One region of the Chryseobacterium sp. Chry.R1 genome, then DNA from elsewhere that is predicted to be linked to it. Evidence: riboswitches for the same ligand, from Rfam matches in the RefSeq annotation. Region 1 holds a riboswitch; each other region holds the start of a gene.

What was found. A riboswitch is a leader RNA that binds a small molecule or an ion and turns the genes downstream of it on or off. The one in region 1 is predicted to bind cobalamin.
Region 2: it holds a riboswitch for cobalamin, as region 1 does, so the genes downstream of both, AAEU33_RS03080 (TonB-dependent receptor) here and metE (5-methyltetrahydropteroyltriglutamate--homocysteine S-methyltransferase) in region 1, are expected to answer to the same signal.
Region 3: it holds a riboswitch for cobalamin, as region 1 does, so the genes downstream of both, prpB (methylisocitrate lyase) here and metE (5-methyltetrahydropteroyltriglutamate--homocysteine S-methyltransferase) in region 1, are expected to answer to the same signal.
Region 4: it holds a riboswitch for cobalamin, as region 1 does, so the genes downstream of both, AAEU33_RS10230 (TonB-dependent receptor) here and metE (5-methyltetrahydropteroyltriglutamate--homocysteine S-methyltransferase) in region 1, are expected to answer to the same signal.

What each region holds. Positions count from the first base shown of each region.
Region 1 covers NZ_CP151793.1:2,935,185-2,943,379, forward strand. Annotated here, with positions in the region: gene AAEU33_RS13250 (KTSC domain-containing protein) at 1-147, opposite strand, end outside; gene AAEU33_RS13255 (hypothetical protein) at 630-830, opposite strand; gene metE (5-methyltetrahydropteroyltriglutamate--homocysteine S-methyltransferase) at 1,158-3,467, opposite strand; cobalamin riboswitch at 3,726-3,912, opposite strand; gene AAEU33_RS13265 (Lrp/AsnC family transcriptional regulator) at 4,067-4,528, shown strand; gene AAEU33_RS13270 (Crp/Fnr family transcriptional regulator) at 4,542-5,075, opposite strand; gene AAEU33_RS13275 (VOC family protein) at 5,089-5,469, opposite strand; gene AAEU33_RS13280 (hypothetical protein) at 5,611-6,087, opposite strand; gene AAEU33_RS13285 (hypothetical protein) at 6,108-6,689, opposite strand; gene nudK (GDP-mannose pyrophosphatase NudK) at 6,823-7,404, opposite strand; gene AAEU33_RS13295 (DUF4406 domain-containing protein) at 7,391-7,750, opposite strand; gene AAEU33_RS13300 (Crp/Fnr family transcriptional regulator) at 7,818-8,195, opposite strand, start outside.
Region 2 covers NZ_CP151793.1:628,833-637,027, reverse strand. Annotated here, with positions in the region: gene AAEU33_RS03095 (MbnP family protein) at 1-361, shown strand, start outside; gene AAEU33_RS03090 (cytochrome c peroxidase) at 348-1,400, shown strand; gene AAEU33_RS03085 (transporter) at 1,414-2,367, shown strand; cobalamin riboswitch at 2,468-2,652, shown strand; gene AAEU33_RS03080 (TonB-dependent receptor) at 2,764-4,791, shown strand; gene AAEU33_RS03075 (DUF5074 domain-containing protein) at 4,788-5,924, shown strand; gene AAEU33_RS03070 (cell surface protein) at 5,938-7,131, shown strand; gene AAEU33_RS03065 (DUF5074 domain-containing protein) at 7,157-8,195, shown strand, end outside.
Region 3 covers NZ_CP151793.1:4,628,074-4,636,268, forward strand. Annotated here, with positions in the region: gene AAEU33_RS20570 (bifunctional 2-methylcitrate dehydratase/aconitate hydratase) at 1-565, opposite strand, end outside; gene prpC (2-methylcitrate synthase) at 611-1,762, opposite strand; gene prpB (methylisocitrate lyase) at 1,749-2,657, opposite strand; cobalamin riboswitch at 3,061-3,253, opposite strand; gene AAEU33_RS20585 (PLP-dependent aminotransferase family protein) at 3,519-4,931, opposite strand; gene AAEU33_RS20590 (hypothetical protein) at 5,073-5,585, shown strand; gene AAEU33_RS20595 (hypothetical protein) at 6,005-6,160, shown strand; gene AAEU33_RS20600 (DEAD/DEAH box helicase) at 6,342-7,076, shown strand; gene AAEU33_RS20605 (cold shock domain-containing protein) at 7,089-7,517, shown strand; gene AAEU33_RS20610 (cold shock domain-containing protein) at 7,549-7,743, shown strand; gene AAEU33_RS20615 (MBL fold metallo-hydrolase) at 7,980-8,195, shown strand, end outside.
Region 4 covers NZ_CP151793.1:2,207,086-2,215,280, reverse strand. Annotated here, with positions in the region: gene AAEU33_RS10260 (endonuclease) at 1-328, shown strand, start outside; gene AAEU33_RS10255 (NAD(P)-dependent alcohol dehydrogenase) at 404-1,429, opposite strand; gene AAEU33_RS10250 (CCC motif membrane protein) at 1,624-1,944, opposite strand; gene AAEU33_RS10245 (DUF2752 domain-containing protein) at 1,964-2,254, opposite strand; gene namA (NADPH dehydrogenase NamA) at 2,284-3,336, opposite strand; gene AAEU33_RS10235 (cytidine deaminase) at 3,444-3,926, shown strand; cobalamin riboswitch at 4,032-4,208, shown strand; gene AAEU33_RS10230 (TonB-dependent receptor) at 4,241-6,088, shown strand; gene AAEU33_RS10225 (hypothetical protein) at 6,100-7,140, shown strand; gene AAEU33_RS10220 (HD domain-containing protein) at 7,319-8,195, opposite strand, start outside.

The DNA of each region.
Region 1 (8,195 bases):
TTCAGCTTCCAGTTTCCCGGCTTCATCATTGATGAATTTATCAGGATGAGAATCTTTCATCGTATTCCTGTAAATGGTTTTTAACTCCTGTAATGTTACTGTTTTATCTACCCCAAGAAGCTTTCTATGTTCACCAACTCTTTTCATATTTATATATTTTATTGATTTTAAGGATTCTATGTAATTGTTATATCCATAAGTATGAATGAGTACAATGCTATTTTAGATTCCATAGTATAATCCTTTTTTTGGGGTGCAAAATTAGGTAATTAATTCCAGAAAATCATAACTTATTCATTATTAATTTATTTGAAGCTGTTTGTTATAATAAGAAGATAAGGAAAAGAATTAATAATCTTCATTTTTTATCATATCTAATAAATCTTTGACATTTTTAAACCCGGGAAGATCATTATTATTTTGTTTTAAATCAAAAAGTTTAGTTTCTGTTTTTACTAATGAATTATTTATTAAAGTCTCACTTGTATATTTTGCTAGGTCAGGTTGAGAATCATCATAATAAATTGTGATTTCGCGAATTATACTTTTTTGTGGATTTTTATGATCTTTTATATAATGATTGGATTCAGATTTTAAAATTCGAATAATTTTACCATTACTATCTTTAGTTATTTGATGGAGAATCCTATTGCACCTACATTTCTGTTTTTTTTATTTTTTATTAATCCAGATCCCTCGACAAGTTTGGTGGGATAATCTTTTGAATAAACATCAATAGTATCCAAATGGCTGTAGTTTTTATGTTTTAGTTCTTTTGACTGACCTAGTAATGATCCTGAAATTGTAATTAAAATAAATAGAATTTTCATATTACTTCTGTAGTTTGGAATTTACAATTTTAATAATTCTAACAGTTCCAATTAACTGAGATTCTTCAAATCTTAAATCCCTGCTGTTTTTAATTTTCTTTGAAAATATTCCTACGGTAAAATATTAACTTCTGCATTTACCAAGTTCCCATGAAAATATAGCTCCTAAGTTTTAAATATAACAAAACATAAATATATGATATTTTGTTTTTCGTGATAAAAATTTCCTACGAATTCTTCTGTAGTCATTGATTTATTTTATTAAACAAAAAAAGCAGAAGCTTACGCCTCTGCCTTACAATATAAAAAAAATAATAATCAGTTCTATTATACTTTCTCAGTCGAATAAGCTGCAGCCACTTCTTTCGAAGCTGCTACCATAGCGATCAATGCTTTTTCTGTTTCCTCCCAATGACGGGTTTTCAATCCGCAATCCGGATTTACCCAAAGCTGTTCTGCCGGGATTACGGCTTGTGCTTTTTTCAGCAATGTGACCATTTCCTCTTTTGATGGAACTCTTGGAGAGTGAATGTCATATACTCCGGGGCCGATCTCGTTTGGATATTTAAAGTCTGCGAAAGCATTTAATAACTCCATTTGGCTTCTTGAGCATTCTATCGTGATGACATCGGCATCCATATCGGCGATATTGTGGATAATGTCATTAAACTCGGAATAACACATATGAGTGTGGATCTGTGTAGCATCCTCGACACCGCTTGCGGAGATTCTGAAAGCTTCTACAGCCCATTGAAGGTAATTTTGCCATTCTGCCTTACGCAAAGGAAGACCTTCTCTGATAGCTGGTTCATCGATCTGGATAATTCTGATTCCTGCTTTTTCAAGATCGTTTACTTCATCACGGATTGCCAAAGCAATCTGCTTACAGGTGGTCGAACGAGGCTGATCATCACGTACAAATGACCATTGAAGAATGGTTACAGGGCCGGTCAACATTCCTTTTACCCATTTTTGGGTTAATGACTGGGCATATTGCGACCAGTAAACCGTCATTGGCTGAGGCCTGTGAACATCTCCATAAATAACCGGTGGTTTTACACAGCGGCTTCCGTAGCTTTGAACCCATCCGTTTTGAGTAAATGCAAATCCTGCGAGCTGTTCCCCAAAATACTCGACCATATCGTTGCGTTCAAATTCTCCATGTACCAATACATCAATTCCGATTTCCTCTTGCCATTGGATGGTTCTCTGTGTTTCTTCTTTAAGCAGCTGATCATATTTCTGGGCAGTCAGGTCTCCTTTCTTGAATTGAGCTCTCCAGCTTCTTACTTCTTTGGTTTGAGGAAAGGACCCAATTGTTGTTGTCGGAAATAAAGGAAGCTCCAATGCCTTCTGCTGTGCTTCTTTTCTCACATTAAAAGGACTGTTTCTCTGTGCGTCACTTTCTGTAGTTACGGCAATACGGTTTTTCACATCCTGATTGTGAATCAGTGTTGAAACTTTTCGGTTTTCAATAGCTTTTTTATTTTCAGCTAATTCCTGTAAAGTATTGTAATCCGGGTTTTCTGAAGCTAATTTTTTTAAGGTAACAATTTCATAAACTTTTTGCCTGGCGAAAGCCATCCATTGTTTGATCTCCGGAGATAGTATATTTTCATTTTTCTCCAGGTCAAGATCGAAAGGAGAATGAAGTAATGAACATGACGGTGCAATGAAAACTCTTTCAGAACCTAATGCAGCAATAGCTTTTTTGATGAAAACCAGAGACTGATTGAAATCGTTTTTCCAGATATTTCTTCCGTCTACGACTCCTAATGAGAGGATTAATGTTTCAGGAATTGCATTGATGACCTCATCCAATTGTTCCGGGGCTCTTACCAGATCAATGTGTAGTGCATCAACAGGTAGAGTAGTGGCCAATGAAAGGTTATCTTTTAACCCATCAAAATAGGTGGTCACAATGAATTTAAGGTTCGGAAACTGTTTGGCAATTTCAGCATAAATGTTCTGGTAAACTTCTTTTGCTTTCTGATCAAGGTCTAGTGCTAAAAACGGCTCATCCAGCTGGATCCATTCTGCTCCGTTTTTTTCAAGCTCTTTTAAGATCTCGACGTAAACCGGAAGAAGATTTTGTGCTAAATCCAATTTATCAAAACCTTCTTCTTTTTCTTTTCCTAATAATAAATAGGTTACCAATCCAAGGATAACAGGCTTTGTATGAATTCCTGCTTCCTTCGCTTCAATAAACTCATTGACGATTTTATGGGAGAATAATTTGAATTGCTGATCTTTTTGGAATTCTGGAACGATATAATGATAATTGGTATCAAACCATTTTGTCATTTCCATGGCTGTAATATCGTGTCCTTCTTTCTGATAACCTCTGGCCATAGCAAAGTAAAGATCTAGCTCATTTGATGTAATATCCTGATAACGGGAAGGAATAGCTCCAACAGATAATGTCATGTCCAATACCTGATCATAAAAAGAAAAGTCATTGGATGGAATCAGATCAATTCCTGCTTCTTGTTGTAGTTCCCAGTTTTGCTTTCTGATCTTTTTTCCTGCCTCTAAAAGTTCCTGTAACGATGTTTTACCTGCCCAATATAGTTCGCAGGCTTTTTTAAGTTCTCTGTTGCTACCGATTCGCGGATAGCCAAGGATGTGTGTTTGCATTTTCTTTAAACTTTTAATTAAATTTTGGTTTTAAAAGTTCTTATAATGCTTCATGACGCAATCGGGAAATAGTTTTTAGCAATAGAGAAGATACAATATAGACGTAATTTTTCCAGTGAGGGATAGTTTGTTGAGTAGCCTGAAATTAATTTTCATAAAAAACATTACGTTTAAACTCAAATAAATTCTGAGTTTAAAACCCAATTCAATACGTTCAAAAGTATCATCTGTATGACCAAAAGCTTCAGACCGCGAAAGCATTGTCAATTCGGAACAGGCAGGTCTCCTGACTTGTAACAGTTTTTGTCATCCTTCCCGCTTGTGGCAGTGGATATTCGGGGACAAAAACCTCTGTTGTGTTACTTACAGTTGCGCGACAGCTCGTGATTTTCACACGATTCCCTATTAATCTACCTTAAGTAAAACCTTTTCCGTTTGATGAAGTATGTTAAAGAACAAAATAGGGTGTAAAGGTATTAATTTAAGATGTTTAATTGGCGTAAATGCAAAAATTAAGGATATTGTTTTGTTTGAATTGAATTTGTGAGTTATTTATTCTGTAAATTTGAAAATATAAATCGAAAAAAGAATATTATCCTGTGGAAAGACTAGACGATAAAGACCTTCAATTGTTAAGAATCCTTCAAAAAAATGCAAAATTGACCGTTAAAGAATTGGCAAAGGAAATTAACCTTTCTCCATCTCCTGTTTTTGAGCGTGTTAAAAGGTTGGAGCAGGAGGGTTATATCAAACATTATGCAGCTGTCTTAGAAGCTGAGAAACTGAATCGTGGTTTTACAGTTTTCTGTCAGGTTAAATTAAAGATCCACGACAGGTCTGTGGGAAATGATTTTGTACAGGAAATTACACTGATAGACGAAGTTGCGGAATGCTATAATATTTCGGGCGATTTTGATTTCCTTCTCAAAGTTCAGGTACGCGATATGAAACACTACCAGGATTTTGTATTTAATAAATTAGGTTCCGTCGACTCGATAGGTAGCACACACAGTACTTTTGTAATGGCAGAAGTGAAGAATAACCATGGAGTTACTATATAGAGTACATCTCTTATTAGATTTTTTTTCCTCTGATCCTGCTTAATGATACAGACGTGATACCAAGATAAGATGCAATATAATACTGAGGAACCCGGCGGAAAATCTCGGGGGATTGCTTTATAAGCTCATTATATCTTTCCTCTGCAGAATCTTTTATACGGGAAATAAAGAGCTTCTGATATTTAAGTAAGCGTTCCTGTAGATAGCTGTAATAAAGTTCCTTGCTGTCCGGATTATTTTCAATTATTTGTCTGAAATCCTCAATAGAAGTGCTGTATACAGTACAGGGTTCTATCGTTTCGATATTATAAATACTTGGAGAATTATAAAACAAACTTTCCCACGACGAAATAAAGTTTCCTTCAAACAAAAACTGAAATGTAATTTCCTTACCGTCATTATTAAGCCAACCTCTGGCAACTCCTTTTTTGAGATAGTAAAATTTACGTGCCATCTTACCTTCTTCCGTTAGCAAGGTTTTGTTGGGTAATTCTTCCTGTTCAAAATTACTAAGGATTTTAGCCAAGGCGTTTTTATCTGGGGACATGCTCACGAAGATTTTAAATATAATTACTCACTTCAATCAGGTTCTGATCAGGATCCCGGAAGTAGACGGACCTTATTTTGCCTGTTGCCCCGGTTCTGATAACAATACCCTCGATGATTTCGATGTTTTTTTCTTTAAGTTCTTTTAAAATATCATGTACATCTGTTGTGGCAATAAAGCACAGATCTGCAGAACCGGGAGTAGCATGTAGTGCCTTTGGCTCAAATTCATTGCCTTTCTGATGCAGGCTGATTTTTTGGTTTCCAAAAGCAAGCGCTTTCCGGTTATCTCCGAATGAGACCGCTTCAAATCCCAGGATGTCTGTATAAAAAGAGATGGTTTTTTCGATATCAGCTACCGTTAGAACGATATGATCAATGTTTTGAATTTCCATGGTTTTGTTTTTAATGTAAAAAGATCAGAAGGTAAGATTTCTCTGATCATCGGTTATAATGCACAATTATAGACGGAAAAAATGGTAAGAAAAGCAGTGAAAATATTATTTGGGATGTTGATATTTATATATCATCCAGTGCTATTTTCTAGTACCATTTATATAGATTATCTCAGGCTTTTTTCCGTCTAAATCCCTTTTATTCCGACCAAAAATACCTATTTCAATATCATTTGGGTTTTTATTCTCAATTTCAGAAGGGCTTACATAAGTATACATTCCATATCCGTGACCTGAAACGATCCAACCCTCAGTTTTATTTAGGTGGATAGTCCCAAAATCTCCTGCCGGCCCACCTGTAAATACAGGCCCAAATTCTTTCATTTGATTTATTGCTTCATCTTTTACGCTTTTTATAGTGTCAGCATTATCAAAAATAATATATGTGCCATTTTTAAAAAGAACCCAATCCTGAAATTTGGGGTTTATTGCCAATTTAACATTCTTAATTAATTCAGCCTCACTCATTACATTACTATTTTTGCTTTCTTTTGAATTAGGTTTATCACTACAACTTAGTAAAAATGAAATTATAATTAAAAGGAAACCTTGTTTCATTGATTAGTATTAATTGATGTTTAATCTAATCTCTGCTGCTGCAGGTAGGTCAAAGTTGAATTTTTAACAAACTCTTCCATAGAAGTTTCTTTATCTGCATTTTTATTCGTCAGTTCAAAAAGATATTGAATTAAATTGCCCAGTTTACTATCCTTGCAGGTCACTCTGAATCTTTTGGCCTTTGGGCTGGATTCGAGGAACGTTAGTTCTGTGGTATTGCTTAATTTTACATTATTGACATCGAAACCGGCACGGGGATTTTTCTGAAGACGCAGAAATCTTTTCTGGGTTTTGTCGGTACTTTCCTCTATGAATTTTTCCATTTGATAATCGGTCAGGAGTTGCGGATAGATAAGTCCTTCCCGTAAAATTAAACTTGTTAGTTTATCCGATTTATCATAGAAAATGGTTTTATCATCAAATTGTATCTGATTATCTTTTACAACGATCTTTCCTTCAAATTTGTTATAAGTCTTCTTTTTATAATCATTTTTGAACTGCTCGGTAAGTGCTTTTTCCTTAATGCTTACACTTTCCTTTTTTTGACCAAAGGCAGCTAATGATAATGATAATAAGATAATTAATGAAAATTTCCGTTTCATATTTTTAAATTTTAAGTGTACTTCTCACATCCTTTTCGGGAAATTCTAAGGCTAAGAAACCAGGAATGAAAAATACTTATTTTATTTTAAATTCAGTTTTTATGATATTAGTTTTTTAGCAGCAAAGATGATGCTACAAAATATTTTTTACACGAAGATATTGAAGGAGCATGATTGTTTTTGCATCTTTGATCTCCCCGTTATCGATCATTTGCAATGCTTCACCGAAAGATAACTCCAGCACTTCAATATCTTCACCTTCTTCTTCAAGGCCACCACCATCTGCTATTTTCATTTCTTTAGAATATTCCGCAATGAAAAAATGAAGAATTTCAGTTACTGACCCCGGAGACATATAAGATTCAAAAACTTTTTCTACCCTCGAAATCTGGTAGCCTGTTTCTTCTTCGGTTTCTCTTCTGATACAATCTTCAGGATTGTCATCATCCAGTAACCCTGCACAGGCTTCTATAAGCATTCCTGTTGAATTTCCATTAATAAACGTAGGTAATCGGAATTGCTTTGTCAGAATAACCGTATTTGTATTTTTATTGTAAAGCAGGATTGTGGCACCGTTTCCTCTGTCGTAAGCTTCTCTGCTTTGGATTTCTACTGATCCGTCGTTTTTTATCTTTTCATAGGTAACCTTTTTCAGGGTGTACCAGTTATCTGATAAGATTTCAGTCTTTATGATTTTCACTTTACTGTTCTGCATAGGGAATATCTTCTATATGATAATAAATTTTCAGTCCTCTTTCTTGAGCAATTCTTACATCCTCATCAGCTCCTTTGGATGCTCCTTCTATCCGTAATACAGCATCACATTTTTCCAGAATCCTGTGGGCAATCGGATATTGTATTTCCTGCCAGGCTTCATCACCTATCTTTGTTGAACCGGCAAGGTGTATCAGTGGTAATGCCACCCATTCACCGATCATCGGGATATGACCTTTCCTGAAAATAGGTAATGCTGCTGATTCTAGTTTATTCAGATTTTGTTTGATGAGTTTTGGATCATCGTGGGTACCACTTCGGTAAGGTCCGGCAATTAATATTAGCATTATTTTTTATTTTTAAGTAAAATAAAGAAAGAAACCATGTAAAAAAAATAAGATAGTTTAAGAGTATTCACTTTTTATTTTTATTGGTTTTTATGGTACTTAGAAATTCGGGCGTGATCCCAAGATAAGAAGCGATTTGCTTTTGGGTAATACGTTCTGCCGCAACAGGATATTTCCGGATAAAGGCATTATAACGTTCTTCTGAAGACAGGGAGAGATTCTCAATAATCCTGAGCTGTTCCCTGGTATAAGCATTCTGCATCATAATTCTGAAGAATCTTTCAAATTTCGGAACCGTATAGTACAATTTGTCCAGATCTCCTTTTTTCAATTGAAAAATAAAACTATCCTCGAGTGCTTCAATATTCAGCATAGCGGGTTTTTCATTAACGAAACAATACATATCAGTGATCCACCAATCAGGAAGGGCAAACATAATTGTGGA
Region 2 (8,195 bases), 2.3 Mb from region 1:
GTCCTGGTCCTGGGCTGCGGGCTATGTTTTTGTAAAACTGGAAGGAAAATACGGAAGTACTGCGGCAGAGAAGGAGTTTATGAATCATACGGGAAATATGGGAAATGTAGCGGCTAATAATACTCCTGATTTATACCGGGAAATTACTTTAGACCTCCCAACAACGGCTAGAGTGACCGGAAAAATAAGACCGTCGATTCATATTCTGGCCGATCTTAATCAGTATCTGAGTGGTGACACAAAACTTACCCTGAATACATCTAACGATATGATGATGGGGTCGAGTCCGCATTTGGTAAGTGTAACCAACAACCTTACTAAAATGTTTACCGTAAACCACGTTCATAATGATGAAGATTAAAAATATTCTGAAGGCAGGATTGATTATTGTTACATTTTTTAATATCATATCGTGCTCAGATGAGGTTATTGAGCCATTGGAAAAGGATGAGGCTTATAACTTACAGTTTCCAGCTTATTTTCCTGAAATGACGTTTGATAAAACTGGGAATCCGGTCACCAAAAATGCAGTAGAGCTGGGAAGGAAATTATTCTACGAAGGAAGGCTTTCCCGAAATAATACCATTTCGTGCGGATTCTGCCATATACAGGAAAATGCTTTTACGCACCATGGGCATAATGTGAGCCATGGCGTGGATGACAGGATCGGAATACGCAATGCCCCTCCTATCCAGAATATGGCATTCTTAAAACGATATATGTGGGACGGGGTAATTCATAACCTTAATGAGCAACCCATTATTCCTATTACCGACGCAAACGAAATGGATAGTTCAATGCCTGAAGTGATTGCTAAATTAAATGCCGACAGTAAGTATAGAAATCTTTTCAAAGCCGCTTATGGTGATGAATATATTACAGGGGAAAGGGTTTTGAAGGCTTTGTCACAGTTCATGGTAACGATGATTTCTGCTAATTCTAAGTATGACCAGTATAAGAAGGGAAAAGCAACTTTTACTACAACGGAAATGAAGGGAATGGCACTATTCCAGCAGAAATGTTCCTCATGCCATAGCGGAGAATTGTTTACGGATGAAAGTTTCCGCAATACAGGAATGTATTACAATAGTCAGTTTAAGGATGCCGGGCGTTACAGGGTAACATTAGATCAGGTAGATTGGATGAAATTCCGGGTACCCAGCTTAAGAAATGTGGAATATACAGCACCTTATATGCATGACGGGAGATTCTATACCCTGGATGCTGTTCTTAATTTTTACTCAGATAATGTAGAGGACAATCCTAACCTTGATCCGCTGCTTAAACAAAACGGACATATCGGACTCACAATGAACAGTGCGGAGAAGCAGTCCATTATTGCTTTCCTGAAAACTCTATCTGATAAAGACTTTGTTACCAACCCAAAATTCTCAGAATAAATTTGAATCAAACATGAAAAACATTTTTTTAATAGTATTGGGTTTATTTTTATGCCAAATAGCCTATGCAGAACCCATAAGAGACAGTTTGTATATTCCTGAAAATAGCTTTAACCCCAGCAAATTTTTTGATGATGATTGTGATGCTTGTGGCTGTGCTGCAGGAAATGGATCATCAGGATTTGAGTCTTTGCTTAATCCTCAATTTATAGGAATAAAATATTTTGCACAGCATTATAAAGCCAAAGAAAACCTTTTTGTGAATGATCTCACCCAGGATCAGTACTTCAATACCGTCCAGTTATGGGGAAAAGTTCCCATTACGAAAAAGCTGAGTGTTTACGGGAGTTTCCCTTTTCAGTTTCATGAAAAAAAAACAATGCAGGGAGACATCAGAATTAATGGAATAGGGGATCTGAATGTAATGGGTATTTATCAGCTGATCAATTCTAAAGATGCATCTCACCAATTAAATGGAGGATTAGGAATAAAAGTTCCGTTAGGAAGATTTGATGAAAAAGGAATTACGGGAGTGAATCCGAGTTTCCAATTGGGAACAGGAAGCTGGGATTACCAGATGGTTGTGAACTATAAATACCAAAAGAACAAAGTTGCGGTAATTGTTAATACGGATTATGCTGTTAAAGGTGAAAATAAGAAGTATTATCAGTTTGGAAACCAATGGAACTATGCAGCTACCGGATTTTATCAGCTTCATGCGGACAAAAAAATGATCTTTTCCGGGAAAGCCGGATTACAGGGAGAAGTATATGATAGGAATAAGCAATTTGATGAAGCCTTACCGGATACTGCCGGAAGTGCTTTATATGGAAAATTAGGCTTTGAACTTTCTTATAGTAAATGGAGCCTGGGTAGTGAACTGATGCTTCCTGCCTATTCAAACCTAGCGGGTGGAAACATTGAAGCTAAATCCAGATTCAGTGTGTTTATTAATTTTGGGATATAAAAATCAAATGAACATTCCGTTACTCATGTAATGGAATGTTTGTTTTTATTCTGTTGAAAATCATTTTATTAAGTATAATATTGTTTCTAAGAAGAATTTTCTATCTTTGCCGGAATCTGGTGAGCTGTAAAAGGCTTTTAAAAGGGAATCCGGTGTAAATCCGGAACAGACCCGCTGCTGTAAACTCTAAACCAAAATTTTTGATGTATATATCCACTGTTTTTAATGGGAAGGATTTCAAAAATGGAGTAAGTCAGAAGACCTGCCAGAAGATTAAAGTTTGATGCTTTCGTGGAATAAAGCTAAGGACAACAATGCTTCTGTGCAGTTATGGCTGTACAATGTTATTGCTGCTTTCTTATATCCATTAGTGTCAAGATTATTCTCAATGAGCTAATGGAACCGAAATTTACTTTTACAACTAAAAAAATAATTATCACAATCCTTGTGCTAATTAACCAGCTTTATTTTTCTCAGTCAAGAGATAGTATAAAGGAAAAAGGGATCCTTCCGGTTACCATTTATAAAAAAGATTTTAAAGAAATTCTTCCCGCTCAAACTCTTTCAGGAGAACAGCTGGAAAGGTTGAACAGCCAGTCCGTAGCCGATGCATTACGCTATTTTTCGGGAGTACAGATCAAGGATTACGGTGGAATTGGCGGATTGAAAACGGTTAATATCCGAAGCATGGGTAGCCAGCATGTCGGTGTTTTCTATGATGGGATTCAATTGGGAAATGCACAAAACGGGGTTATCGATCTGGGAAAGTTTTCGCTGGATGATATCGGAGAAATTTCATTATACAACGGACAGAAAAGTGAAATCTTTCAGCCTGCAAAAGATTTTGGATCTTCCGGCTCAATTTATCTCCAACCCAAGACTCCTTATTTCTCCGGAAATAAAAAAACAAATCTTGTACTTAGAATAAAAAACAGCTCAATCGATCTTTTCAACCCGTCATTTCGATTGGAGCAAAAGCTTTCAGATAAAATTTCCGCAAGTTTCAGCTCCGAATTTATACAGAGTGACGGACAATATAAATACAAATACCAGAAAAAACACCCCGATGGTACTATAGCCAATGATACAATTGCAACAAGATATGATTCTTATATTACTGCCAAAAGATTTGAGACCAGCCTGCAGGGAAATCTGAATAATGGAGACTGGAATGTCCGGGGCTACGGATATATTTCAGATCGTGGGATTCCCTCAGCAATTGTGAATAATGGTTTTGATCCGAAAGGACAAAAATTACTTGATAGAAATTATTTTGTTCAGGCTCACCTAAGGAAAAAAATATTTCCAAAATTTGAGACTCAGCTCAAAGCTAAATTTGCCTACGACTATACCCGGTATATGGATACGGTAAATGTAGCTGAAACAGCTTTAAAAACAGATAATACATATATCCAGAGAGAATTATATTTATCATCTTCCAATATCTACTCAATTACACCAAACTGGGATGTTAGTGCTAATGTTGATTTCCAGTATAATAATCTGGATTCCGATCTTAAGCTTTTCTCATTTCCCACACGTTATACCTCATTGGTTGCTTTTGCAACCACTTACCAATGGAACCGGTTTAAGTTTCTTGGAAGTGTTTTAGGCACTTTTATTCGGGAGAATGTTGAACGTAATTCCAAGTCGCCTGATAAGAGTGAATGGACACCCTCTGCATTTTTGAGTTACCAGCCACTGGCCTTTAAGAATTTAACAGTGAGAGCATTTTATAAAAGGATTTTTAGAATGCCGACTTTCAATGACCTGTACTATACTATGATCGGGAATGTTTTTCTTAAACCTGAACTTACCAATCAATATGACATAGGTTTTACTTATCAGAAGACTTACGACCATCAGGTTCTGAAAAGTATTTACTTCAAGGCAGACGGGTATTATAACAAAGTGGAAAATAAGATCATTGCAGTACCCACAACCAATCTTTTCAGATGGATGATGACGAATCTTGGAGATGTTCAGATCATAGGATCAGATGTGAATATACAGGCTGAGCTGGACCTTGGGAAAGTAATATTGAAGCCATTGTTGAGCTATACCTACCAAAGTGCACGCGATTTTACTGAAAAAGGAGAGTCATATTATGGAGATCAGATTCCTTATGTGCCATGGCATTCAGGAACTTTTACTTTGATGGCTGATTATAAGGAGTGGAGCTTTAATTATAGCTTTATGTATACGGGGAAACGTTATGATGCACAACAAAACAATATTGAATATAATCTCATCAGACCCTGGTATACGCACGATTTATCGATTCAGAAAAAGTTTAACTGGTATTCTCACCAGTTCAAGGTAAGCTTTGAGGTCAATAATACTTTGAATCAGCACTATGATGTAGTAAGGAACTATCCAATGCCGGGAAGAAATTTTAAACTTATTGTAAGCTATACATTATGAAAAAAATAAGCTATTACGTGTTCTTATTCATTGCGTTTTCATTACTGTCATGCAGAACAGATGAATACACTCCGAAAGAAGAAGTTGAGACGGGTCTTACACAACCGGAAAATACTGCAATCAAAGGTTTTTATGTTTTGAATGAAGGAAATATGGGGAGCAATAAATGCACACTTGATTTTTTTGATTATACAACAGGAAACTACAGAAGGAATATTTATGCAGAAATTAATCCCAATGTTGTCAAAGAATTAGGCGATGTGGGAAATGATATTCAGATTTACGGAGGTAAATTGTATGTTGTGGTGAATGTATCCAATAAAATCGAGGTGCTGGATGCAAAAACAGCAAAGCGAATCAAAACAATCCAGTTACAAAACTGCAGGTACATTAAATTCAAAGATGGAAAAGCCTATGCCAGCAGTTACGCTGGGCCGGTTGATATTAATCCTAATTCTCCTAAAGGAAAAGTTGTGGAGATTGATACGACTTCCCTTGCCATTCAAAGACAAGTTACCGTAGGATATCAGCCTGAAGAAATTGAGATTGTGGGAAACCAGCTTTTTGTTGCTAATTCAGGAGGGTATATGGTTCCAAATTATGATAAAACTGTTTCTGTGATCGATCTCAATACATTTACAGAAAGTAAAAAAATAAATGTTGCAATCAACCTTCACCGCCTTAAAAAAGATAATTACGGGGATTTGTATGTAAGCTCAAGAGGAGATTATTACAATGTACCATCAAGTTTATTCCTCGTGGATGCAGCAACCGGAACAGTGAAAAAAGATTTTCATCTCGCAGTGAGTGAAATGACCATTGTGAATGATAAGCTTTATTACTATGGAAATGAATTCAATTATAATACCCATTCTTACACTAAAACTTTTGGAATTATTGATGTAAAGACCGAACAGGTGATTTCTGATAAAATTATCGATCAGGAATATGCAGATGCAATCAAGGCTCCTTATGGAATTGCTGTAAATCCCATTACTGAGGATATTTATATTACCGATGCGAGGAATTATGTATCCACGGGATTTGTCTATTGCTTTAATAAAAGTGGTCATTTCAAATGGAAAACGGAAGGAGGGAATATTCCGGCTCACTTTACCTTTTTGTATAAATAACTGAATCTTAGATATGGACAGAAAAATTTTAAAAATAATACCTGCTGTACTGGTTATATTTCTTTTAACCGGAATGTCAGGATGTAAAAGTGACAGAGATGAAGAGTCTTCATTTAAGGGATTGGAAGAGTCTTATACGATCAATCGTTTTAAGGTACTGAATATTCCCGTAAATGTTCCTGGTAAACTGACCTGGAGTATTAAAGATTCCATTATTTCTGAAGGATCCGAACTCGATTTTATCAGCCCTTACGCGAAAACATATCCACTGACACTGAAAATAGAACAAAATGGAAATGTGAAAACATATCAATCTACCATTATTGTAAATAAGGAGCCGGGTTCCTACAGTAAATATATTGCCAGTGTACTGGATTTCCGCCCTGCAATAGGACAGTTTACCAATGAAATTCCTGAATATCTTGCTGGAAATACAGCCAATACTATGTTGCAAAAAGCCAGGGAATCTTTAATAGGCTCAAATTCCACATTGATCAGTTTAGGAGGATTCGGGGGCTATGTTGTTTTTGGGTTTGATCATACGATTCCAAATATGAACGGCCGGGATTTTAAGATTCTTGGAAATGCTTTCTGGGGAAATAATGCTAACGATCCACGTTCGGGTTCTTGTGAGCCGGGAATTATTATGGTGGCTTATGACAGAAATAAAAACGGGAAACCTGATGATAATGAGTGGTACGAAATTGCTGGAAGCGAATATTTTAAAAATACAACCGTAAAGAATTACAGCATCACTTATTTCAAACCCAATGAAACTAAACTTCCTGTTCCCGGAAGTGAGCCATGGCAAACTGATATCGAATATATTAAATGGCAGGATAACCAGGGAAATACCGGATTTAAAACCAAAAACGGGTTCCATGACCACAGCTATTTCCCTTTATGGATTTCTGATGCTTCTTACAGCTTGTCAGGAACTAAATTACAAAACAATTTTTACGATCAGAGTGGAAATGGGTCTTATTGGATTGGTAAATCATATGACTTTGGATACGCGGATAACGCTCCGAATAATGATGAGGCATCCAATATTGATATTTCCTGGGCTGTAGATAAGAGCGGAAAATATGTAAAGCTTCCGGGGATCGATTTTGTAAAAGTGCATACGGGAATCAATCAGGAAGCAGGCTGGCTGGGAGAAGTGTCTACGGAAGTAGCAGGAGCGTACGATTTATACATAAAATAAAATTCAACAATAAATTTATTTAAAAATGAAAAAGATCTATCTTTTAACATTACTGTTATTCTTTGCATTTTTCACGAATGCACAGGTCACAGTTCAGGGCGTGCCCCGAAATGACATCAAACAAAATTCAGTACATAAAAATGGGCTGAAAACAACAACTACCGTAACCAGTTTTTCTGATATTCAGTACTGGGTGGGGACGGGTTCTAAAAAGGCGGCTTTTGTTGTCCAATGGAATGATGGAAAAAATCCTGATGCTTTAGTTTGGGGATTTAAGTGGGATGGAAATGCTACAGGAGAGGATATGCTAAAGGCCATTGCTAAAGCGGACCACCGTTTTTATTCTTTGCTGTATCAGGGAACTACTTTCGGAACAGCGATCGGAGGACTTGGTTTTGATCTGAACGGACAAGGGACCAATGGATTATACAAGAATAACAATGTAACATATCCATTGTATCCTTTAAATGGTATCATCAATACGACAGCATATGATTTCGATGATTATACAGCGATAGATGCGGCTAATGATCACTGGAAGTCTGGCTGGACTACCGGATACTGGTCTTATTGGGTGAAGAATCCTACAGATACCGATTTTGGATATTCTAGTTTAGGTGCCAGCAGCCGTACTTTAGAAAACGGAGCATGGGATCTTTGGAATTTTTATCCGGGAATGGTTGATCAGCCGATTTCTACAACATTAACACCAGTATCGGCTTATACTTCACCGGCAACTTTTACAGATGGCTATTTTATGGTGAATGAAGATTGGTACGGGCATACCAATGGCTCTGTTAATTTTGTAAATAATAATGGACAGATCAACTATAGGATATATAGTGACAAAAATAATAATGAAGCATTCGGAGCTACTACACAGTATGGAACGATCTATGGTGATAAGTTTTACTTTATTTCGAAACAGGCTGCTGATGGGGGTGATACACAATATACACCTGGAGGGAGACTTGTTGTAGCGAATGCCACTACCATGCAAAAGATCGCTGGATTTAATACTATTGGAGGAGGAGACGGAAGGTTTTTCCTGGGTGTCAATGAAC
Region 3 (8,195 bases), 1.7 Mb from region 1:
ATCCAATTAATTTTCCTACAACGGCCGTAGAAGCCAACTTCACTAATAAAACGTGATCTAAACCTACTCTGTTGAATGAATTTTCAAGAGCAATTACTCCCTGAATTTCATGCGCCATGATCATGGCTTCCAGCACCTGCTTCATTTTCAAAGGAGCTTTTCCTTCTGCAATATGGGTTCTGGACAACCAGTCAGCGGTTGCTAAAATTCCTCCTAAGTTATCAGAAGGATGTCCCCATTCTGCAGCTAGCCACGTATCATTAAAATCCAGCCAACGAATAATAGCTCCAATATTGAAAGCCGCCTGAACCGGATCCAGTTGAAACTGAGTTCCCGGCACTTTTGCACCATTCGGAACAACAGTTCCTTTTACGATAGGCCCCAATAATTTCGTACATGCAGGATAAGTTAAAGCTTCCAATCCACATCCAATAGTATCTAAAAGGCAGTAGTGGGCCGTTTTCCAGGCCAGGTCGTTTTTAATTTCGAAGTTCAATACGTAATCTGCAATATCTGTTAATACCTGATCCGGTTGTGGTCTTTCATTTGAAATGTGTGATGACATCTTTTTGTTTTAAGTTTAATTAGTTTATATTTTAAATTGATTGTATTATCTGCTTGTGATAGGAACAAATTCTTTATTTTCAGGCCCGGTGTAATTGGCACTTGGACGGATAATTTTGCCATCCTGCCTTTGTTCAATGATGTGGGCACTCCATCCCGTGACTCTTGAAATAACAAATAACGGAGTGAACATAAGGGTTGGCACTCCCATCAGATGATACGAAACCGCTGAGAACCAATCCAGGTTAGGGAACATTTTCTTTTCTTCCCACATTATGGTTTCCAGCCTTTCAGCAATATGATAAAGCAACATATCTCCTGCCTCTTCGGAAAGTTCTTTCGCTACTTTTTTTATCACTACGTTTCGCGGATCCGATATGGTGTACACCGGATGTCCAAATCCAATAATTACTTCTTTGTTACCAATACGCCTTCTGATATCCTCTTCCGCTTCATCCGGGGAATTATAACGACTCTGAATTTCGAAAGCCACTTCATTCGCCCCACCATGTTTAGGACCTCTTAAAGCACCGATAGCTCCCGTTATACAGGAATAAAAATCTGAAGAGGTTCCCGCAATAACACGCGCAGTAAAAGTAGAAGCGTTAAATTCATGCTCTGCATAAAGATTAAGAGAGATTTCCATTGCCTTCACCCAGGAATCAGGTGCTTTTTTACCATGTAACAGGTGAAGAAAATGGCCCCCAATAGTATCATCATCAGTTTCTACATCAATCTCTTTTCCGTTATGCGTATAATGATACCAATACAAAAGTCCGGAACTGAATGATGCCAGTAATTTGTCTGCAATATCCCTTGCTCCCGCCACATTATGATCGTCTTTTTCAGGCTGAATACTTCCAATTGCTGAAACCATGGAGCGCATTACATCCATCGGATGGGCAGCTGCAGGAATACTTTTCAGGATATTTCTTACAGAATGTGGTAATCCTCTCAGTGATTTTAATTTGGCTTTATAGTTTTTTAACTGGGCTCCTGTTGGTAGCTGTCCGTAAATAAGAAGATAGGCTACTTCCTCAAATTCTGCTTTTTCTGCGAGGTCCAAAATGTCATAACCTCTGTAATGGAGATCATTTCCACTTTTTCCTACACTGCAAAGGGCAGTATTACCTGCGGCAACCCCTGAAAGCGCTACACTTTTCTTAGGCTTAAATGTTGATTCGTTATTCGTTGACATTCTTGTTCTGTTTAAATAGGTTATCTAATTTTTGTTCGTAATCATGGTATCCAATGCTTTTGTAAAGCTCTTCCCGAGTCTGCATGGTATCAATTACGTGAGCCTGGGTTCCGTCTTTCCGGATATGCTCGTAAACATTCATTGCTGCCTTATTTGCCGCCCGGAAAGCAGAAAGGGGATATAAAATCAAACCGACTCCCGCATCTTTCAGTTCATCAGCAGTATACATTTTAATCATTCCGAATTCTGTAATATTGGCCAGTACAGGAATACCTGTAGCGTCTACAAACTTTTGATAATAGCTTAAATCAGGAACAGCCTCCGCAAAGATGAAATCTGCTCCGGCTTCTTTATAGGCAACAGCCCTTTCCAATGTTTTTTCAAGTCCTTCATTGGCAAAAGCATCTGTACGTGCCCCGATCACAAAATTTTCATCCGTCCGCGCATCAACAGCAGCCTTCAAACGGTCTACCATTTCATCTTTGCTTACCACTTCTTTACCTGGACGGTGTCCACAACGTTTCGCTCCCACCTGGTCTTCAATATGCAAAGCACCTGCTCCGGCTTTAATTAATGATTTTACAGTTCTTGCTACGTTGAATGCCGAAGGACCAAACCCCGTATCTACATCCACCAATAGAGGTAAATCACATACATTGGTTATTCGCTGAATATCGATCAGAACATCCTCAAGGGTCGTAATTCCCAGATCCGGAATTCCCAACGATCCTGCAGCAATTCCTCCTCCGGAAAGATAAATAGCATTGAATCCTGCCTGTTGCGCCAGCAATGCATGATTGGCATTGATAGCCCCGACAATCTGAAGAGGGTTTTCTTTTTGCATCGTCTCCCGGAAACGTAATCCGGCAGACTCTAGACTTACATTTTTACTCATCTTTAATATTATTGTTCGTTTTGATGTATTTTAATTCACATTCTTCCAACAATTTAAAGAAAGATTATTCTTTAAATGATTAAAATAATTAAACGACCTATAAACCTTAATGAATGGTTGAACAGCCCATTACATTTTCATGTAATAACAATCCGGTTAAAGATTGCTGCCATCAGCCTGTAATGCTTATAAATCAATATAAAAGGTGCTGATAAAACTTCACAATACTTTGTAAAAGAGAAAATTATGGAAAGGGACTAATACGAGCAAGCTGTAGAAATGATACAGCCCTGAAAAGCAAAACCTGTAAACCATTTCTTAAAAATGATAATGTACACAAAAAGATATCGGGCACTGTTATCACATCGTATCATACCTGACTATAAGCTTCAGATCGCGAAAGCATCGTCAATTCGAAATAGGCAGGTCTCCTGACTTGTAACAATTTTTATCGTCCTTCCCATTCAAAAAAGAACAGTGGACCCTGATTGATAAAAACCTTTTGAGTGTTACTTACAGTTGCGCGACAGTTCGTGATTCACACACGATTCCCTTTTAATTCACAGCTAAGTGTAACCAATTCCGGTTGATAAAGAAGTATAAATGAACTCCTTGGTGGTAAATATAGGTATTTTATTGAAACACGAAAATAATTATTTACGAACAACAGTTAGGAATTCGTAATTCTTTGAAAATAGGCATTATAAATATATTTTCAATTTTCAAAATCATAATTAAAATGATCTTGATTATGTAAAAATCACTTGCAAAAAAATCCGACAAACACAATTATTGAGAAAAGCATATGCTCTCAATATGAAAATATGATTCTGAATTAACAGATAAAAGCCTGAAAAACACTCACAATATCTGTTTCAAATTCTCACCTATATTTTGCAAAGCCAACAGGCTATGGGATGTGATACGTTCTGCAAAAATAATCCTGAAATGGCACCTGAACTGATCGGTAATGCTAAAAATTTCTCCTGGAGTAAATAATATTCTTTGCTGTTCGCAATAAGCGTAAAATTTCTCCATATCTACTCCTTCAGGCAAACTTCCCCAAATGCTGTATCCACCCTGAGGATCTTCAAAATAAGACCCATCCGGAAAATGGCTTTTTAATACCTCTAGCACATCTTTAGCCTGCTTATATAGTTGTTTACGAAATGAACGCAAATGTTTATCATAACTATGGTCTTCAAGCAGTTTAATGACCAGTTCCTGATATAGCGGAGCAACAGATCTTCCTAAGGCAAACCTGGTTCTCTCTGCTTCCGCATGGAATTTTCCCGAATGCATCCATCCCAGGCGAATACCAGGAGCCAATGTTTTGGAAAAAGAAGAAAAAGTTATTACCCAACCACCGGTATCAAAACTCCCGATCCCCGAAGGTCTCTCATTGCCAAAATATAGGTCTCCGTAAATATCATTTTCGATAATCGGAAACTCATATTCTTCCGCAATGGAAAGCAGTTCTTTTTTTACAATATCAGACATCAGAATTCCGGTAGGATTGTGAAAATTAGGTGTAACTACAAGAGATCTGATATTATGATCCGCGCATATCTTTTTTAAATATCCCGTATCAAAACCATCTCTATCCCGGACAGGAATTTCTATGGCTTTAAGTTTCAGATTGGCAATTACTTCCAAAACAGAAAAAACGCACGGACTTTCAACAGCAATGAGATCACCGGCATTTGTCACAGATGCCAGGGCAATGTAAAGTGCCTGCAATGCTCCATCTGTAATGATTAATTTTTCAGGATGTAATATGTATCCATATTGAGAAGCACGTTTAGCGATAAGATCTCTTAGTTCTAATGACCCGTTAGCAGGATAGTAGCGAAGAAGTGAAGTCCCTTTTTCGCGGATCACTTCCTGCATTTTTTTTAAAATGAGCTTTTGCGGAATCAAAAGATCCGTAGGTGCTGCCGAATTAAATGAGGTATATTCGGAGGGCTTATTTCTTGATGAAATCAGAGCAACGTTTTTATTGAAAACTTCATTTTTTGAGACTGGGTAAAGTGGTAAGATTTCACTGTTTATTTGTGGAATATCAGCTGCTACAAAATAACCGGAACGGGGAATATTTTTCACCCATCCTTTCATCACCAGATGATCATAACCACTTTGAACCGAACTTGTACTCAGATGATAATTTTCTTTAATCTCTCTCACAGACGGTAGACGGGTGCCGGGCTTAAACATTCCAGTCTTTATTTTATCTTCAATAGCAGTGGTAAAAATCTCATATCTGTACGTCTTCATGGCGTTTCATCTTTTTCATAGCAAATGTACAAATGTGTTTGCACAAATGATTAAAAACCAACTGTACTGATTCAATTGTACTCAACTGTACTCATACAACAGTTTAATAATCCATTAGCTTTGGGTAAAAAAAGAATCATAATGGAAATTATATCCAAATTTACCGTAGGATCAGACCAGGGAATCGATCATCTTTTTGCTGTCATGAGACCTTATATCAGAAATACCTATTCTGGAAAAGTTTCATCGGAAAAAATTGAAGAATACCTTGCCGAAAATGTAGAATACAGGAAAATGATCAATATCCTGAATGACTTATCCACCCAGCTCATTATGGTATTTGCAGATCATGAACCCGTCGGTTATTGCCTTTTTAAAAGCGGATCATTATATCCGGAAGCAACCGAAGGGGAGAGAATGACGGAAATAATTGATTTTTCTATCCTTCCTGAATATGATCAGCCTGAAATAAGACAATCATTATGGAACAAAAGCAGATCAGCTATTACTTTTACAGATCGTATCTGGATCAGCATAACTGAAGATGATCCCATGCTCTCATTCTTCAATTCGGTTGGATTTGAATTTATAAAAACGACCACCCTGAAAGCATTTTCACTCCCCGCAAAAATATACGAACTGAAGCTGAAGTAAATAAGACTATTCCTTTCTCATATTTACATTGTTATTTTTTGGAACAGATGTGGACAATATTTTAATTTTCTTAGCTTAGAGGAGGAAAAGCAACCTCAACAAACAGATCCTGTTAGCAAATATAATGTTGCTGACAGGATCATGTAATACATTAATTAAAAAAACAACCCATTACAAAAGATTTTGACCCTATATTTACAAACAGAAGCCCGATTCTTTATGGCTAAAAGCTGTTTTTAAACAATTTTTTGAAAATCAATTAATTAAAACATCGATTATCCCTTATTTTTTCGTATCTTTGCACTTAATAAATAACCAGGCCTCTGCCTTTGCTATCTGTTACAGTTTAGAATACTTATTTTTTTCTTTCAGTTTTTGCTTTTTCAGCTGCCAAAAATTAACCCTTATTTATTTCTTGAATGAATATATATACAGGCAACTTAAAAAAACAAAGAATAGAAAAACAATTTGAAGATCCTTTTACTCCTTTAGGAGATTTACTCTCAGTAGAAATTACAAAAGAAGACCATTACGCAGGCTCCAGGGTTTACGGGCGTATAGAGGTGCTCATTTAATGTGAGGCATGCCACGCTATTGCAAACTCAGCAACGATCTTTATTTATTCAGATTATTGGTGAACAAAGCAAATGAAACAACGGGAAAAATTATTTTTTTCCCGATACACCAACAATAAAATAAATATTCAATTCCTGATAAAGAATTGGTCAAAGGTCGAAGATTCGGCAAACCTTATCAATGAATTTCAAAAATTTAAATTTAATTAATCCCATTATCCGCGCCGCTACAGAGACAGGATATTCTAAACCGACAGAAATACAGGCGGATGTTATTCCGCAGATTTTGATGGGTAGAGATATTTTGGGGTTTGGACCTAAGGAACCTGGAAAAACAGCAGCATTTACCATGCCTGTTATTCAGCTGTTGAAGAAAAGCGCACCGGAACATAAAGAAATACGGACACTGGTATTAACGCCGACACAAGAAATAGCGGTGGAGATTGAAGAAGATTTCAGAATTTACAGTAAATATCTTCCTTTATCCCAGTTGACCATTCATGATGGAACATCACAAGGAAATCAGCTTGCCGCTTTAAGAGTAAGAGTGGACGTTCTTATAACAACCCCTGCTGCTTTACTTGAATTAATCAATCAGAGACCTATCAGTCTTTCCAGGATTGAAATCCTGGTTTTAGATGAAGCAGATAAAATGCTCGATACGAATTTTGTGAATGATGTGAAGAAAGTTATTAAACTTCTTCCTCATAAAAGACAAACCTTACTTTTTTCTTCGGTCATATCAGACAAGGTTAAAAGATTTGCTGATCCATTGCTAAGCAACCCGGTGGAGATTAAACCTACACCTATAGAAAAAAATGCAGATCATACAGTGATACCCGTAGGAAAAAAAGAAAAAACGGACAGGCTTTTTAGCGCCGATCCGCTCCAGTACTTTAATATAATAACTAAATAATAAAATTAATTTATGGCAGATTCTTTCTCTAAAAAAGAAAATTTCAAGAAAAAAATTCAAAAACAAAAAGAAAAGGCTTTACGCCGTGAAGAACGAAAAACTAATAACAATAAAGGAAAGGGACTTGATGAAATGCTAACGTATGTGGATTCATACGGAAGACTTACTTCTACTCCACCTGAAGAGACACAAGAAATTAACCTTGATGATATTCAGCTGGGAGCTGCTCCTATTCCTGAAGAGGAAATCCGTAAATCAGGAATTATTACTTTTTTCAGTGAAAAAGGTTATGGTTTTATTACAGAAGATAAAACAAAGGAAAATGTATTTTTCCATTCCAACAACTGTGCGGAACCCGTAAAGAAAGGAAATAAAGTATCATTTGAAAAAGAGAGATCTCCGAAAGGATTTTCTGCTATTGATATTCAACTGATCAAATAATAAATAACAACAATTTTTAATAACAATTACAATGCAAGAAGGCACAGTAAAATTTTTTAACGAAACAAAAGGTTTCGGATTTATTTCTCCAGCAGACGGAGGACAGGATATCTTTGTACACGCTTCAGGGTTAAGCACAAGAATTATTCGTGAAAACGATAAAGTAACTTTTGAAGTACAAAAAAGTGAAAAAGGATTAAACGCAGTAAACGTAAAACTTGCATAGTTTTCCAGATATTTTCCGATAAGATAATATCAAATCACACAGAAGGCCCCATTTGGGGTCTTTTTTTTATTTCAAATAAATCCAGATAAAGTATAATCCAAAGTCGATCGTCCTATAAATAATAAACCCATCATTACTTTATTGGGAAGTATTATCTTTATGTAATAAAAACACATCACTGATGTTCCGGGTGATCTGGACATCTAAAAACATTTTGAAGTAAAAAATCAATCACATTGAAAAGAATTGTAAAAGTATTCCGGAAAATATTGATCCTGCTGGTCCTCATTATCACTGTTCTTGGTATCGTTACCTTTTTCTATATGAGGCGGGAGGAATTCGGAGCCCTGCCGGAGGGTAAACGTCTTGAACTGATAAAAGCTTCTTCCCATTATAAAGATGGCAGATTCAGGAATATTGTGGAGAGGCCAACGCTTACTAAAGGCTACTCG
Region 4 (8,195 bases), 730 kb from region 1:
ATCAAGCAATCGTGTAGCTCTTGACAACCTAAGCTGGACTTGCTATTCCGGAACAGGAAAGCAAAGCAAGAGTATCTCTTCTGATGTTCAGCCTGAGTCAAAAGATTTACAGGTTTATCCTAATCCCATTTCAAATCAGGAGATCTTCATAAAAGGAGAAACTCAGAATATTAAAAAAGCTGAGATCTATAATTTGCAAGGAAAAGTAATGCAAACAATTAACAGCCCCTTCAAAAACAGCAGGAATTCAATTAAAATTAAAAATCTTGAGCAAGGTATCTATATCTTAAAACTGGATAATTCCAGTCTTAAGTTTATCGTTAAATAAGCTTTCAGGATTTTATTTAAAATAAAAAAAGCCTTCTCTTTATTAAGAGAAGGCTTTTTATTGGTAGTTTAAATATCAGGGAATCAAGACCGCTCTGCCTTTGATTTTCCCTTCTCTTAGCCGGTCATAAACCTCATTAGCCTGATCGAGCTTATATTTTTCAATTTCAATATGGATTTTCTTTTGTCTGGCAAGTCCTACAACCTCCATCAGTTCCACCCGGGAGCCCCAGTAAGGATTAGTCATACTTACCCCAAATGGCAATCCGGACATATTGTATTGATAATGTCCTCCTCCCAATCCTACAATGGTAAGGTCTCCGTCAAGGCTTACAACCTTAGTTCCCAACTCAATGGTCGAAGTTGCTCCAACAAAATCCAATACTACTTTAGCCTTTTTTATTCCGGTAATCTTTTTGATCTGTTCTGCAGCATCAGCATCTTTGGAATTAATGGTGTAAGAAGCTCCAAGCTCTCTGGCAAAGGCCAGCTTATCTTCTGTGACATCACATGCAATAATTTCAGCTCCGCTGATCTCCCGTAAAATCTGAAGTGCAACATGCCCTAATCCCCCAACACCGATCACCACCACATACTCATCTGCCATCAACTTATCCAGTGACCTTTTGATGGCTGAATACGGGGTTAAAGCAGCATCGGTAAGTGGTGCAGCTATAACGGGATCGAGATCATAAATAGGAACCAATAAACGGGACGATGGAACAAGCATATATTCTGCCATCCCGCCATTCAGTCCTAATCCTCCACCATACGCCATTTCTGACTGATGGTCACAATAGTTCTCTTTTGATTGCTGACAGGGTTTACAATGCCCGCAGCCCCAAGGTCCATAGACTAAGACAGCATCCCCTTTTTTATATCCTTTGACATCTGAACCGATTTCTTCAATCCATCCCGCATTCTCATGTCCCAAAGTAAAAACAGAACCTGAAACTGTACCTTCATCTATAATATGCAAATCCGAATGACAAACACCGGCACCTCCAATCTTTAATAATACTTCTTCTCCTGATGGTTTTGGGATTTCCATATCATCTACAACACGGACATCTTTATGTCCGAAAAAACGTACTGCTTTCATATAATTAATATTTGAAATTTATATACTTCAATTTACTAATAACATACTGGTTTACATGAATAAATACCATTAAATAAATCATGTTTCCGATAAAATTCCCTATTTACATATCATATTAAAGAAAATTACAAACAACCTACCAACAAAAAATGACCGCAAAATTGCGGTCATTCAGTTCGATCATATCATTAAAGTTATTTTCCCATATTTTTAAGCTGATTAATCTGCTCCATATATCCGTCCCAACCGACAGTAGAAAGGACAAAGATCATATAGGCAAGACTCAGAACTCCTATAATCAGACCAATGATGCATAATATTCTTCCTGTTTTAAGGTTATCATAGTCTGAATATACTCCCGGATTCTGAAGATACAGCGCATTATCTTTATTGTACAGATTCATTCCGATTAATCCACAGATTACACCTACAATCCCGTTACAACAACAGCTTCCGAGGATAGCGACGATTCCTAGTACTAGTACGGTTGTCGCGTTTGGTAATTTTTGATTCATAGTTAGTTATTTTAATAATTTAATGTAATGTTAAAGGATGTTTATAAAAATAAGAAACCACCATGATAATTGAATTAATAATGGCTAAAAAAACCAGTATATTACCATAGCTTCTTTTTTTATCAATAAAGTTCACTCCTACCATAAACAAAAAAAGAAGTAAGGTGTAGACCGCAGGAAACATATGAAAAGCCTCTGAAAATTTTCCTTCAAAGACTAAAACAATTGCCCTTTGGGTACCACAACCAAAACATTCAATTCCTAAGAATTTTTTACTTGGACAAGGTAGCATAAAATCTTCAATCTTCATTTCCTGAACTTTTATTTTGGTTTCTAAAATTAAGAAGAAATTTTAGCTCTTAGATATTGATGTGGGAAAAAACAGTTTTCATTCATTTCAAAGGATCCCTGAACTGCAATATATGGATTTCTAAGAATTTCCCTGGCTACAAAAATAAGATCGGCATCACCCTTCTGTAAAATATCCTCAGCCTGCTCTATTTTTGTGATCAAACCTACTGCTCCCGTCTTCACTTCAGCTTTATTTTTTACCTGTGATGATAAGGGGACCTGATAACCTTCAAAGACAGCAATCTTTGCTCCATGAATATTCCCACCACTTGAAACGTCCACTAAATCCACCTTATGCTGCTTCAGTATTTTTGCAAGCTCTACACTGCTTTCGATATCCCATCCATTTTCAGCATATTCTGTTCCTGAGATTCTCACAAACAATGCAGTATTATCATTCAGTTCATCGTTTACCGCATCTACTATTTCTATTAAAAATCGTATTCTGTTTTCGAAGCTGCCTCCATATTCATCTGTTCGTATATTCGAAAGCGGAGATAAAAACTGATGAACTAAATATCCATGCGCTCCGTGGATCTCTATAATATCAAATCCTGCTTTCACAGCTCTTCTTGCAGCTTCTTTAAAATTCTGAACCTGAGTTTTGATTTCTTCCAGCGTCAGAGCGTGTGGAATTCTTTCTGTAGGATGATAAGGAATCGGGCTAGGTGCCAGAGTTTCCCACCCCTCTTCCACTGGAATTTGAATATTATTCCAGGTAGAGCCTTTTCTTCCGGCATGTGCCAGCTGGATTCCGATTTTACTCTCAGAATTGGAGTGGACAAAGTTGACAATCTGCTGAAGTTTTTCAGCCTGTTCGTCATTCCATATTCCCATACATTTATTAGTGATCCTTCCCCGGGGTTCAACACCCGTTGCTTCAATCATTATCAGTCCGGTACCACCTTGTGATCTGCTTCCGTAATGTACGAAATGAAAGTCATTAGCCATTCCGTTTTCACTTGAATACATACACATAGGTGACATAACCCATCGGTTAGAGAGTTTAATATTTCTGAATTGTATCGGAGTATATAACATTGTCTATTAATTTTTGAATTTTACTAATGAAGAGGAAATAATCCCGGGTTGCCCACGTGATTAAAAAGAACTAATTTTACCTCCCCTTTTTAGGCTCCAATAAATATATGAAAAAAGATATACAGATCGGCTACGAATATTTTAAAAATAGCTCTGAACTGAACGATATAGAAAAAAAACTTTTCGAAAGAGCAAAACAAGCCCGCGAAAATGCTTATGCCCCTTATTCCCAATTTTTGGTCGGGTGCTCCGTATTACTTGAAAACGGAGAAGTATTTTCCGGTAACAATCAGGAAAATGCAGCTTTTCCATCCGGACTTTGTGCTGAAAGAACAGCTCTATTCTGGATAGGTGCAAATTTCCCTGAGGAAAAGATCAAAAAGATTTTTATCGTAGGAGGCCCTAAAGAATCTTCTGAAAAAACACCACCGATTCCCCCGTGTGGCGCCTGCAGACAAAGTCTTATTGAATACGAAACAAAACAAAAAGAAAATATTGATCTTTATTTTTCCAGTATGAATGATGAAATCGTTAAGGTAAATTCGATTAAAGATCTATTGCCATTTTACTTTGACTCGACGTTCTTGTAATCGTGAAACTCTCAATTCTGAGGTTCTGGGAAACGTTATTTTTTCTGCAGACCATTGTTTTGATTACAAATTAACAGATACGACTGAGATTTCTTTTTAAAAACTTATCTTTGCAAAAATTTTGGTTTTCAAGCTATTGAAATAATAGGGAATTGGGTGAAAATCCCAGACTGTCCCCGCAACTGTAGATCGCAATTAAAATTTCTATAATAAACCACTGTGAAAACGGGAAGGTATAGAAATGCGAAAGTCAGGAGACCTGCCAAAATGATAATATCAAAAATATATTGCTTTCGGTGGAAAAGTAAAATAGTATGAAAAAAACCTTAGTACTGCTTTTATCGTCATCTGCTTATTTTCTTTGTCTGGGACAAGAGAAAGCAATCGATACCGTTTATATTTTTGACAATCAGATGAACAAGGTAAAACTTTTTCATAAGGTTACTCCCATTACTCCTCAGGATGCTGAAAAGAATTCCACGAATCTTTCAGAACTTTTACGCTTCCAATCCAGTATTTATATCAAGGAAAACGGACGAGGTGCAGTTTCTTCGCCTTCGTTCAGAGGAACCTCTGCTCCACAGACAGCCTTTGTTTGGAATGGAATCAATATCAATTCGATATTTCTTGGTCAGGGAGACATTAATAATATTCCTCTTTTCGGATATGATGAGATCGGAGTGAAAGCCGGTGGCGGAAGTGTAATATACGGAAGTGGTGCAATCGGCGGAAGTATACATCTCAATAATAATCTGGATTTCAATAAAGGTTTTAAAGCCTCCCTGTATTCTGAGGGTGGATCATTTGGTACTTTTAATAATTTCGGAACGGCCTCCTACAGCAATGAAAAGCTGAGTTTTAAAGTCTCAGGAAATCATTCGATCAGTCAGAATGATTATAAAGTCGAAGAAAAAAACTATATTAATAGAAACGGCAAATACTTTAACAGTACGTTTAATGTTGGAATCTCCTATAAAATTGCGAGACATCAGACGATCTCATGGCAAAGTCAGTTTTTTGATTCGACACAGAATTATCCGATTTTTGTAGAGAATGGCAACCGTACAAAATACGAGACACAAAGCACCAGAAGCTTACTTTCCTGGGATATTACTAAAAATAAATTTTCAAATAGCTTAAAAGCTGCTTACACAGAAGAAAATTTCCAATATTTTGGCAATTATAATGCCCCGAAGACCAGTGGTTCAACAGGGAAAAATTATATCTTTAAAAATGATTTTAATTATTTCATCGTACCTGAACTTAATGTCAACATCATCACCGAATTCCAGGTAAACAAAGGTGAAGGGTATCAGCCTGATCTCCAAGGTGTAAAAACTGAAGGAATTGGTAATGTAAGTAGAAATGTAGGCTCTTTAGCGGGATTAATACGATATTTTCCGACGAAAGATCTGCGTTTTGAAGCTGGTGTTAAAAAGGATTTTGTGGAGAATATAAGCTCACCATTGCTTTACTCATTCTCAGGAAAATGGAGTCCGGTACAATGGTATAATCTTGGAGTAAATGTATCCAGAAATTTCAGATTTCCAACATTCAATGATCTGTATTGGAATCCCGGAGGAAATCCAAACCTAAAACCGGAAAGGTCTTACCAGATGGATATGGACCATGAGTTTAAATGGGGTAATTTTAAACTTGCATTAAGTCCGTATTATCTTTATATATCGGATAATATAGTGTGGTTGCCGACAGCTTACGGATATTGGTCACCAGTTAATATCAATAAAGTGAAATCTTATGGTTTAGAATCACAGATTACTTTTGATAAACAGCTTAAAGAACACCATTTTAGATTTAATATAGGATATACACTTGCAAAATCCATCAATCAGGAAACTAAAAAGCAAATGATGTATGTCCCTCTCCATAAGGTTTTTGGAAATTTTGATTATCAGTATTCTTTCCTAAAACTTTATGTTCAGGGAGTTTTTAATGGTCTTACATACACTACAACAGATGAAAAAAGAGAAGATGCCATAGATTCTTATTTCGTCATGAACACGGGTGTATCAGCAACGATCTTAAAAAAATATGTCTTAGGTTTTAAAATCAATAATTTAACCAATACTGTTTATGAAACGGTGTCTTATTATCCGATGCCAAAACGTAATTACAGTATTTCCGCAACGATAAATTTTTAATAAAAAATAACATGAAAATAACTAGACTTTTACAACTTTTATTTGCTGTAGTACTACTTTTCAATATTTCCTGTAGTACTGATAGCGATAATACTTTGCCTGTAGTAACTTATGAAAACGGATATTTAATTTCGAACGAAGGAAATTTCGGAAAGCCAAATGCAGAAGTAACTTTCGTTTCAAGAGACTTAACTTTTAGTCAAAACAGCATCTTTTCCAAAAATAATAATGGAAACCAATTGGGTGATGTTTTACAAGCTATGGCATTCAACGGGGATAAAGCGTATCTCTTGTTAAACAACTCAAATAAAATCCAGGTAGTAAATCGATATACTTTTAAAAGTGCAGGTGAAATTACCAATCAAATAGATAATCCCCGTTATGTTGCAGTTGCCAATAATAATATCTATGTAACCAATGATAAATATCAGGGAGCTAAATATGTAAGTATTTATAAAAATTCAGATCTATCTTTTGTTAAGAAAATTACATTCACGGATAACGTTGAAAGAATTGTTGAAGCAGGAGGAAATATTTTTGTTCAAAATGCAAGCTTTGGATTCGGAAACAAAATAACTTACATCAATACTTCGAATAATGATGTACAATCTGTAATTACATTGCCCAATGTAAATATCAACAAAACAATTTCCTACAATGGTAATGTATATGTTATTGCTACAGGAACTACTGACTCATATATTTATCAGATTTCAAGTACCGGAAGCATTACGAAAACAACAACGTTGACAGGTATTCCTAATGCAACCAATCTTCAGATTGATGGTGGAAGATATTTCTTCTCTTCAGCAAATAAAGTATACTCAATGGTTATGGCGGCAACTACTCCTCCTACAACTCCTATTATTACTGCTGTAGACGGAGGACAATACTATACACTTTACGGATTCAGTGTTGTAGATGGAAAGATTTTTACGTCTGATGTGAAGAACTTTACTGAAGACAGTGAGGTTACAGTATATACTACTTCAGGATCAAAAATCAAATCCTTTACAACAGGTAAGGGGACTAATGGCGTGTATTTAAATTAAGAAGTTTCTACTTTTTAATAGACTAATAAATTTTATTTTTTTTTCATCATTTGTGTTTTTTCCGGGCTGCCTTAGGCAGCCCGGATTTCTTCTACAGAAACCAGACAACATCCAAATAAAAAAGATCCGGAAATGAAATCTCCGGATCTTTTTCTTTTTTCAATTGATAGTTTTGGACTCAGATGATCAATCCTAACTTTTCAGCTTCTGCAATAACATACTTTTTTGCTTCTTCATGATCATTCTGGATTTCACCTTCAAGAATAGCTTCTTTAACCTTCTCTTTCAGAATTCCAATTTCACGTCCCGGCTTCAGCTGAAACATCTCCATGATTTCTTCTCCGGATATAGGAGGCTGAAAGTTCCTTACCTGGTCCTTCTCTTCTACTTCTTTTATCTTTACCGCTACATATTCGAAGTTCCTCTTGAACTTTTCCTGTTTTTTTGAATTTTTCGTGGTGATATCCGCCTTACAAAGCGTAAACAGATCTTCAAGATCTTCACCAGCGTCGAATAAAAGTCTTCTTAGAGCAGAATCAGAAGCATCATCCGTAATCAAAGCGATCGGGCGGGATGAAAGTTTGACCATTTTCTGTACATACTTCATATCTGGCCCTAAGGGAAGTTTAAGCTTTTGGAAAAGGGTTTTCACCATTTTCGATCCCAAAAATTCATGACCATGGAAAGTCCAGCCGGTTCCTTCAACAAATTTTTTAGTGGGTGCTTTTCCAATATCATGAAGTAATGCTGCCCAACGCAACCAAAGTTTGTCTGTATTGACGGAAATATTATCTACAACCTCCAAAGTATGGTAAAAGTTATCTTTATGGGTCTGTCCTTCCACCTCTTCTACCCCTTTCAGTTCAATCAATTCAGGAATGATGTATTTTAAAAGACCGGTTTGTTCCAGCAGGCTTAATCCAATAGACGGCTTTTCAGAAAGCATAATCTTATTGAATTCTACCATAACCCTCTCCTTCGAAACAATTTTAATCCTTTCTACCTCCTGGCTGATTGCGGATAACGAGTTTTCCTCTATCGTAAACTGTAAGGTA